DNA from 2 places in the Dyella koreensis genome. Region 1 is predicted to be linked to the other one. Evidence: predicted binding sites of a transcription regulator. Region 1 holds the regulator's gene; the other holds the start of a gene.

What was found. The regulator FliA, encoded in region 1, starts transcription of late flagellar genes. The targets are predictions, from matches to a motif close to TAAAGTTTNNCNNNCNNNGGCCGATAA.
Region 2: a site for FliA is predicted at 1,431-1,457, ahead of ISS97_RS10495 (HDOD domain-containing protein). Genes of this name have one in related genera too.

The regions. Positions count from the first base shown of each region.
Region 1 is NZ_JADIKD010000007.1:229,192-232,598, reverse strand. It holds gene flhF (flagellar biosynthesis protein FlhF) at 1-92, shown strand, start outside; gene ISS97_RS04895 (MinD/ParA family protein) at 92-1,054, shown strand; gene ISS97_RS04890 (RNA polymerase sigma factor FliA) at 1,056-1,862, shown strand; gene cheY (chemotaxis response regulator CheY) at 1,938-2,345, shown strand; gene ISS97_RS04880 (protein phosphatase CheZ) at 2,342-2,983, shown strand; gene ISS97_RS04875 (chemotaxis protein CheA) at 2,995-3,407, shown strand, end outside.
Region 2 is NZ_JADIKD010000010.1:180,248-183,654, forward strand. It holds gene ISS97_RS10490 (LLM class flavin-dependent oxidoreductase) at 330-1,325, opposite strand; gene ISS97_RS10495 (HDOD domain-containing protein) at 1,505-2,542, shown strand; gene ISS97_RS10500 (oxidoreductase-like domain-containing protein) at 2,707-2,928, opposite strand; gene ISS97_RS10505 (class I SAM-dependent methyltransferase) at 2,933-3,407, opposite strand, start outside.

The DNA of each region.
Region 1 (3,407 bases):
GCCGCGCGGCGCAGGTGCTGAAGGGCAATGCTCCGGCGATCGATGACAGTCATATGGCCGAGCGTTTCGGTCTCGCCCTGGCGAACGCTTGATGAGCACCTTAGCCATGAACTCGTTTGCGATGAATCAGGCTTGGGGCCTGAAGAACATGTTCTCGGCGCTGACCTCATTGCCAGGCGCGGAAGCGCCGGTGGTGAATCCGGCGTCGGATGACATGCCCGTCGCGCCGCCGCGCCGTTGCCGCGCGATCACCATCGCGGGCGGCAAGGGCGGCGTAGGCAAATCCACGGTGGCGGTGAATCTGGGCATGGCGTTGTCCATGGCGGGGCACGACACCATGCTGCTCGACGCCGACATGGGCCTGGCCAATCTCGATGTACTGCTCGGCCTGAGTCCGGCGCGACACATCGGCCATCTGCTCGACGGTACCTGCAGCCTGAAAGAACTGATGCTGCCGGCACCGCACGGTCTGAAAGTGATTCCCGCCGGTTCCGGCGCGCGTCGGCTGGCTCAGCTCGACACGCGCGAGCACGCGGCAGTGATCCGCGCCTTCGACGAACTGCCCGATCCGCCGGAGTACCTGCTGGTGGATACCGCGGCCGGCGTGTCCGACAACGTGGTGATGTTCGCCGCCGCCGCCGATGACGTGGTGCTGGTGGTGTGCGACGAGCCCGCCTCGCTGACGGATGCGTATGCGCTGACCAAGGTGCTCAGCCGCGACTTCCGCGTGCGCCGCTTCCACGTGGTGGCGAACATGGTGCGTCACGCCGGCGAGGCGCGGCAGCTCTATGAAAAGCTCGCGCGCGTATGCGACCGCTTTCTCGACGTGGCGCTCGATTTCATGGGCACGGTGCCCTACGACGAACATTTGCGGCAGGCCATCCGGCGCCAGAGCGCTGTGGTGGATTTATGGCCGGCCAGTCGTGCGTCGCGGGGATTCAAGCAAATGGCGGGTGTGGTCGATACATGGGGGGAACCCCAGAGATCGGGCCGTGACCGGATTGCCTTTTTCGGTGGTCGGGCCGCACCGGATGGCGTCGGTAAGGGGTGGTGAGATGAGCGTGGCTTCCGAATACCTACAACTGCAACGCGAAAGCACAGAGGAAATGGTGCGCCGGCATGCGCCTCTGGTGCGCCGTATCGCCTATCACCTGATGGGCCGGCTGCCGCCGAGCGTGGATGTGGATGACCTGGTGCAGGCCGGCATGATCGGTCTGTTGGAAGCGGCGCGAAATTACGCCACCGACCGGCTGGCGAGCTTCGAGACGTATGCGGGCATCCGCATCCGCGGCGCGATGCTCGACGAGTTGCGCAAGACCGATTGGACGCCCCGCTCGGTGCATCGCAAGTTGCGCGAAGTGACCGAAGTGGTGCGGCAGATCGAGAACGAAACCGGCGCCGATGCCGCCGACGCCGAAGTCATCCGGCGCATGGGCATCAGTGTGCAGGAGTACCACCAGATCCTGGCGGACGCCGCCAGCGCGCGCCTGCTCAGTCTCTCCGCGCCGGAGGACGACGACGATGGCGCCGCGCTCGACGTGGCCGACCAGGAAGGGCTGGGTCCGCAGGACCGTATCGAACAGGAGGGCATGCGCCACGCCCTGGTCGACGCGATCGGCGGCCTGCCCGAACGCGAACAGTTGGTGATGTCGCTGTACTACGAGCAGGAGCTGAACCTGAAAGAGATCGGCGCCGTGCTCGGCGTGACCGAATCGCGTGTGTGCCAGATCCATGGGCAGGCGCTGATCCGGTTGAAGGCGCGCATGACGGGTTGGCGGGATGAGGCGGGGAACGGGGAGCGGGGAACGGGGAACGGAGGGCGTCGTCGCGAGGCGAAAGCCACCCCACCCTCCCAACGCTAAAGCCGCTGTTCCCTGTTTCCCCATCCCCCGTTCCCGCTCTTTCTCTACCCCCACAAGGACTTCCGGAGTTTCCCGTTGGACAAGAACATGAAAATCCTGGTGGTCGACGACTTCTCCACCATGCGGCGCATCGTGCGCAACCTGCTGGTCGAGCTGGGTTTCAGCAACCCGCTGATCCAGGAGGCGGACGACGGCGTGAATGCGATCGACATGCTCAAGAAGATGCCGTTCGACATGGTCGTCACCGACTGGAACATGCCCAACATGACCGGCATCGACCTGCTGCGCGCGATCCGCGCCGAGCCGGCCCTGAAAGGGCTGCCGGTGCTGATGGTTACCGCCGAGAACAATCGCGACCAGATCATTGCCGCCGCTCAGGCCGGTGTGAATGGTTACATCGTCAAGCCCTTCACCGCGGCCACGCTGAAGGAAAAGCTCGACAAGATTTTCGAGCGGCTTGCCGCACAAGGAGCAAGCGCATGAGCGCAGTGATGACCTCCACGTTGAGCAGTGGCCTGCCGCCGGAATTGCAGCAACTGCTGCATAGCCCGGAAGGCCCGGCCTTCGAGCAGGCGCTGGATACCATGGTGCGCCAGCGCGAACAGCATCTGTTCCGCGCGCTCGGCCTGCTGGCGCGCGATCTGCACGAAGCCGTACGCCGCCTTGGTGGCGAACTGGCGCAGGAAGGTGTGCCCGACAGCGTCGCCGATGCGCGCCAGAATCTGCACGACGTACTGGAAATGAGTTCCAAGGCGGCGCATCGCAGCATCGATTTCGCCGAGCGCATGCGTCCGCAGGCCGAAGCGCTGGAGAACAATGCCGGCGAAGTGCTGGAGTGGAGCGAGGCGGGTCAGCCGGCCGCGGTGCTTGCGCATCAGGCACGCGATTTCGCCATGCAGTGCCGCGAAGGTCTGTCCGATATGGTGATGGCGCAGTCCTGGCAGGATCTCTCCGGCCAGCGCATCAAGAAGGTTGCCACCTTCATCGGCAGCGTGGAGTCGTCTCTGCTCGAACTGGTTCGCCTCACCGGCGCACTGGCGGGCGGCGAGGCGCCGGTGGCCGCGGCCAAGGTGTCGAGCCAGGACGAGGCCGACCGCCTGCTCAGCGAATTCGGTTTCTGAGCGGCCCGCGCATGGATCCGACGTTGGACAGTGAGCTGCGCGACGACTTCCTGGTCGAGGCCGGGGAGTTGGTGCAGCGCCTGGGCGAACAACTGGTCGATCTGGAAGCGTCGCCGCGTGACGCGGAACTGCTCAACGCGGTGTTCCGCGCGTTCCATACCGTCAAGGGTGGCGCCGGGTTTCTCGGGGTCGATCCGATGGTGCAGTTGTGCCATCACGCCGAGGACCTGCTCAACGAAGCACGCAATGGCGCTTTCGTGCTCGACTCGGCGCAGATGGACGCGCTGCTGGAAGCGCTCGACCTGCTCAACGACATGATGGCGGCGCTGGCTTCGTCCAGCGAGTTGCCGCCCGCGCCTGCGCAGCTATTGAAACGTTTGCAGCCGACGGTGCAACGCGCCGCCGCTCCCGCACCACCGCCGAA
Region 2 (3,407 bases), on a different contig from region 1:
AAGGGGGCGCAGGCACGGATGCCTGCGCCTTTTCGACACGACATGGATGTCGTGTCGAAAAGCCCGGCCAACCCTCACGGACCTGCAGGCGAAGCCGGAGGGCGCGTAAGAGGGGTGCCCTCTCTTTTGGTTACTTTTCTCTGGGCAAGCAGAGAAAAGTAACTCGGACCGCGGCAGCGGTTCGAAACCCCGCCGCAGGCGGACCCGGTCGCGACAACGCGAACATCAAGGCGACAACGCCACTGGATCCCTGCCTACGCAGGGATGACGAAGTAGGCGGGAATGGCTCAATCGTCGCCCCCTCTCCCAAAGGAGAGGGAGAAAAAGCGTCACGCGCCAACTAGCGCCTCACGCACCCTCCCCACCAACTCAAACGACCTCTTCCGCGCCTCGTGATCAAACACATTCGCCGTAACCATCAACTCATCCGGACGATGACGCTCGATAAACACAGCCAACCCATCACGCACCGTGTCGACATCCCCCACCACCGCACAAGCCAGCGCACGCTCCACACCAAACTTCTCAGTAGGCGTCCAATAGCTCTCGATATCGTCGATGGGCGGCGGTATCAACCCCGGCTGACCACGCCGCAGATTGATGAAGCTCTGCTGCTGCGTAGTGAACAAGCGCTTCGCCTCGCGGTCGCTTTCCGCGGTCACCACATTCACACCCAGCATCGCGTACGGTGCGGACAGGCGAGCCGACGGTTTGAAATCGCGACGGTATAGCGCAACGGCCTCATCCATCGCATCCGGCGCAAAGTGCGAAGCGAACGCGAACGGCAACCCAAGCGCCGCTGACAAACGCGCACTGAACAGGCTGGAACCCAGCAACCACACCGGCACGTCGATGCCGGCACCCGGCACAGCGCGCACGGGCTGCCCCGGTGCTGCGGGCTCGAAGTAGGCAAGCAATTCGAGCACGTCATCGGGGAAGGTTTCGGCACTTTCGTAGTAGCGCCGCAAAGCGCGCGCGGTGGCTTGGTCTGTGCCGGGCGCGCGGCCCAGGCCGAGGTCGATGCGGCCGGGATACAGTGAGGCCAACGTCCCGAACTGCTCGGCTACCTGCAGCGGCGCATGGTTTGGCAGCATGATGCCGCCCGCACCGACGCGGATGGTCGACGTGCCGCCAGCGATGTGACCAATCAGCACCGCCGTGGCCGCGCTGGCGATGCCCGGCATGTTGTGGTGCTCGGCCAGCCAGTAGCGCGTATAGCCCAGGCGCTCGGCCAGACGCGCCAGGTCGAGACTGTTGGCGAACGCCTGGGTCGGCGTGCTGCCCTGGGTAACCGGCGCGAGATCGAGTACAGAAAACGGAATCATGGGACGTCCTCGGTAACAAGCCCTTTCATCTGGGGGCAGGCGCCGCGATTCCCAGTCCGGACATGCTGCGCTTCGCAGATCGGCGATGCCGCCAGCGGGTCGCCCTACATTTCCCCCGGGTCATGCCGATAACCCCGTCGGGGAGGCCGTGTCCGCGCGGCCATGGGGGCGACACACCAATGAATTGGCTATGGCGACGCGTCTTCGCTACCCGGCCCACGCCGGAGCGGCGTCCGCGCATCACCTTGCGCAGCCAGCCGGATGTGCCAGCCACACCGTCGGCCGGCGCCGTCGAGCTCCCGTTGGCGCAGCTGGCCGAGCGCTATCAGCGCTTCATGCTCGGCCTGCCCGATGCGGCAAGCGGCGCACCGGATCATCCCGGCGAGCCAGCCCTGCTGAGGCGCCTGCAGATCGTCAGCGAACGTTTCGATGTGCGCAGCCTGCCGCGCCTTCCCGCGGTGCTGCCGCAGTTGCTGCACGCACTGAAGAACGACAACGTGGCCGGCGCCGAACTGGCCAAGCTGGTCGGGCGCGATCCCATGCTCGTGGGCGAGGTGATGCGGGTCAGCCGCAGCATCTACTACCGCACCCTGCATTCGATCCAGAGCCTGCAGCATGCTGTGGTACTGCTCGGCCAGGATGGGCTGCGACGCGTCGCCACCCAACACATGATGAAACCGATCCTGCAGGCCAGCGCCGGCGCGCGCGGGCTGGTCGCGGGCCAGCGGCTATGGGATCACGCCGAGCGCTGCGCGCATGCCAGCGCCTTCCTCGGCAAGTACGCCGGCTGCGATCCGTTCGAGGCGTATCTCGCCGGCATCGTGTGCAACACCGGTACCGGCGCGGTGATCCATCTGCTCGACGTGGAAGAAGTGGCCGCGCCCGAGATGCTCAGCGCGGACTTTCTCGAGGGTTGCGCCCAGGTCGCCGCGCAACTCACCTTGCGCGCCGCCAGGCATTGGGAATTGCCACCGAACGTGACCCAGGCGCTAACGGAATTCGCCCAGACCGAGATGCCCGCCACGCCATCGCCGCTGGGCAAAACGCTGCGCGCCGCGCATGTACTGGCGATGGCGCAATTGCTCAGCGATCACCGCGTCATCGACAGCTGCCCCGACCTCAGCCAGGCGTGGCCGGAACGCTTCGCGCCGATGCAGCTGGCGCGTTGCCAGCAGGATCTGCAACACCAGTTCGAGCACACACGCAGCGCCGTGTAGGAGCGCACCCTGTGCGCGACAAACCGGCAGGACTGCCGGTTTGCACGGCGAAGCCGCCCGCAGGGTGAGGGCCATGGATGGCCCGAATGAAAGCCCTACACGACAAGACAGAGAATCCAGAAGAGCGCGGCCCTTGCGGGCCGTTTCGCGCACAGGGTGCGCTCCTACGCGTTGCTATCGGGTCCCGCTTCCGGATGCCGCGCCAGCCACGCCGTCAGGGCGACCTTGTAGCGCTCCAGCGCTTCTTCGTAGAGATCGAAGATGCAGGGCACGCAGCCCTCGCCGCAACAATCCCCGGCATCCGGCTCGACCGGACGTACCGGCCGCGGATCGTCGGAGGGCGCCGATGCGCCCTCCGGCGGTTTGTCGTCGTGCTCGTCGAGCAAAACCTCAACCCGGCTTGCGGAAGCGATACACGAACTGGTCGGTATGTCCGCGTATCGACTTGTCGAACACTTTGATGTTGTGCGGATCGGCGGGATTGCGCAGCACACTGCTCTCACCGTCGAACACGAAGCCCGCCGCCTCCACTTCCTTCTTCACGATGGCGGGATCGATGCGATGCAGGGTATCCGTATCGCGCAGACCGGAGCCGGTTTCGGCGACGTGGTCCACGATCACATACAAGCCACCCGGCTTCAGCGCCGCGAACACCTGCTTGTTGAGCACAGCCGGATCCACCTTGCCCATGAACTTGTCCGGATAGTCATGGTAATTCTGCGAAGTGAACACCACGTCCACCGGCTGCGGCACGCTCAACTGGTTCGCCGGCTGGGTCAGCACGCTCACGTTGGCGTAATGCGGCTGCGCCACCAATGCCTTCGAGCCGGCCACGTCGGACTCCGACTCCTTGGCGTATTCATTC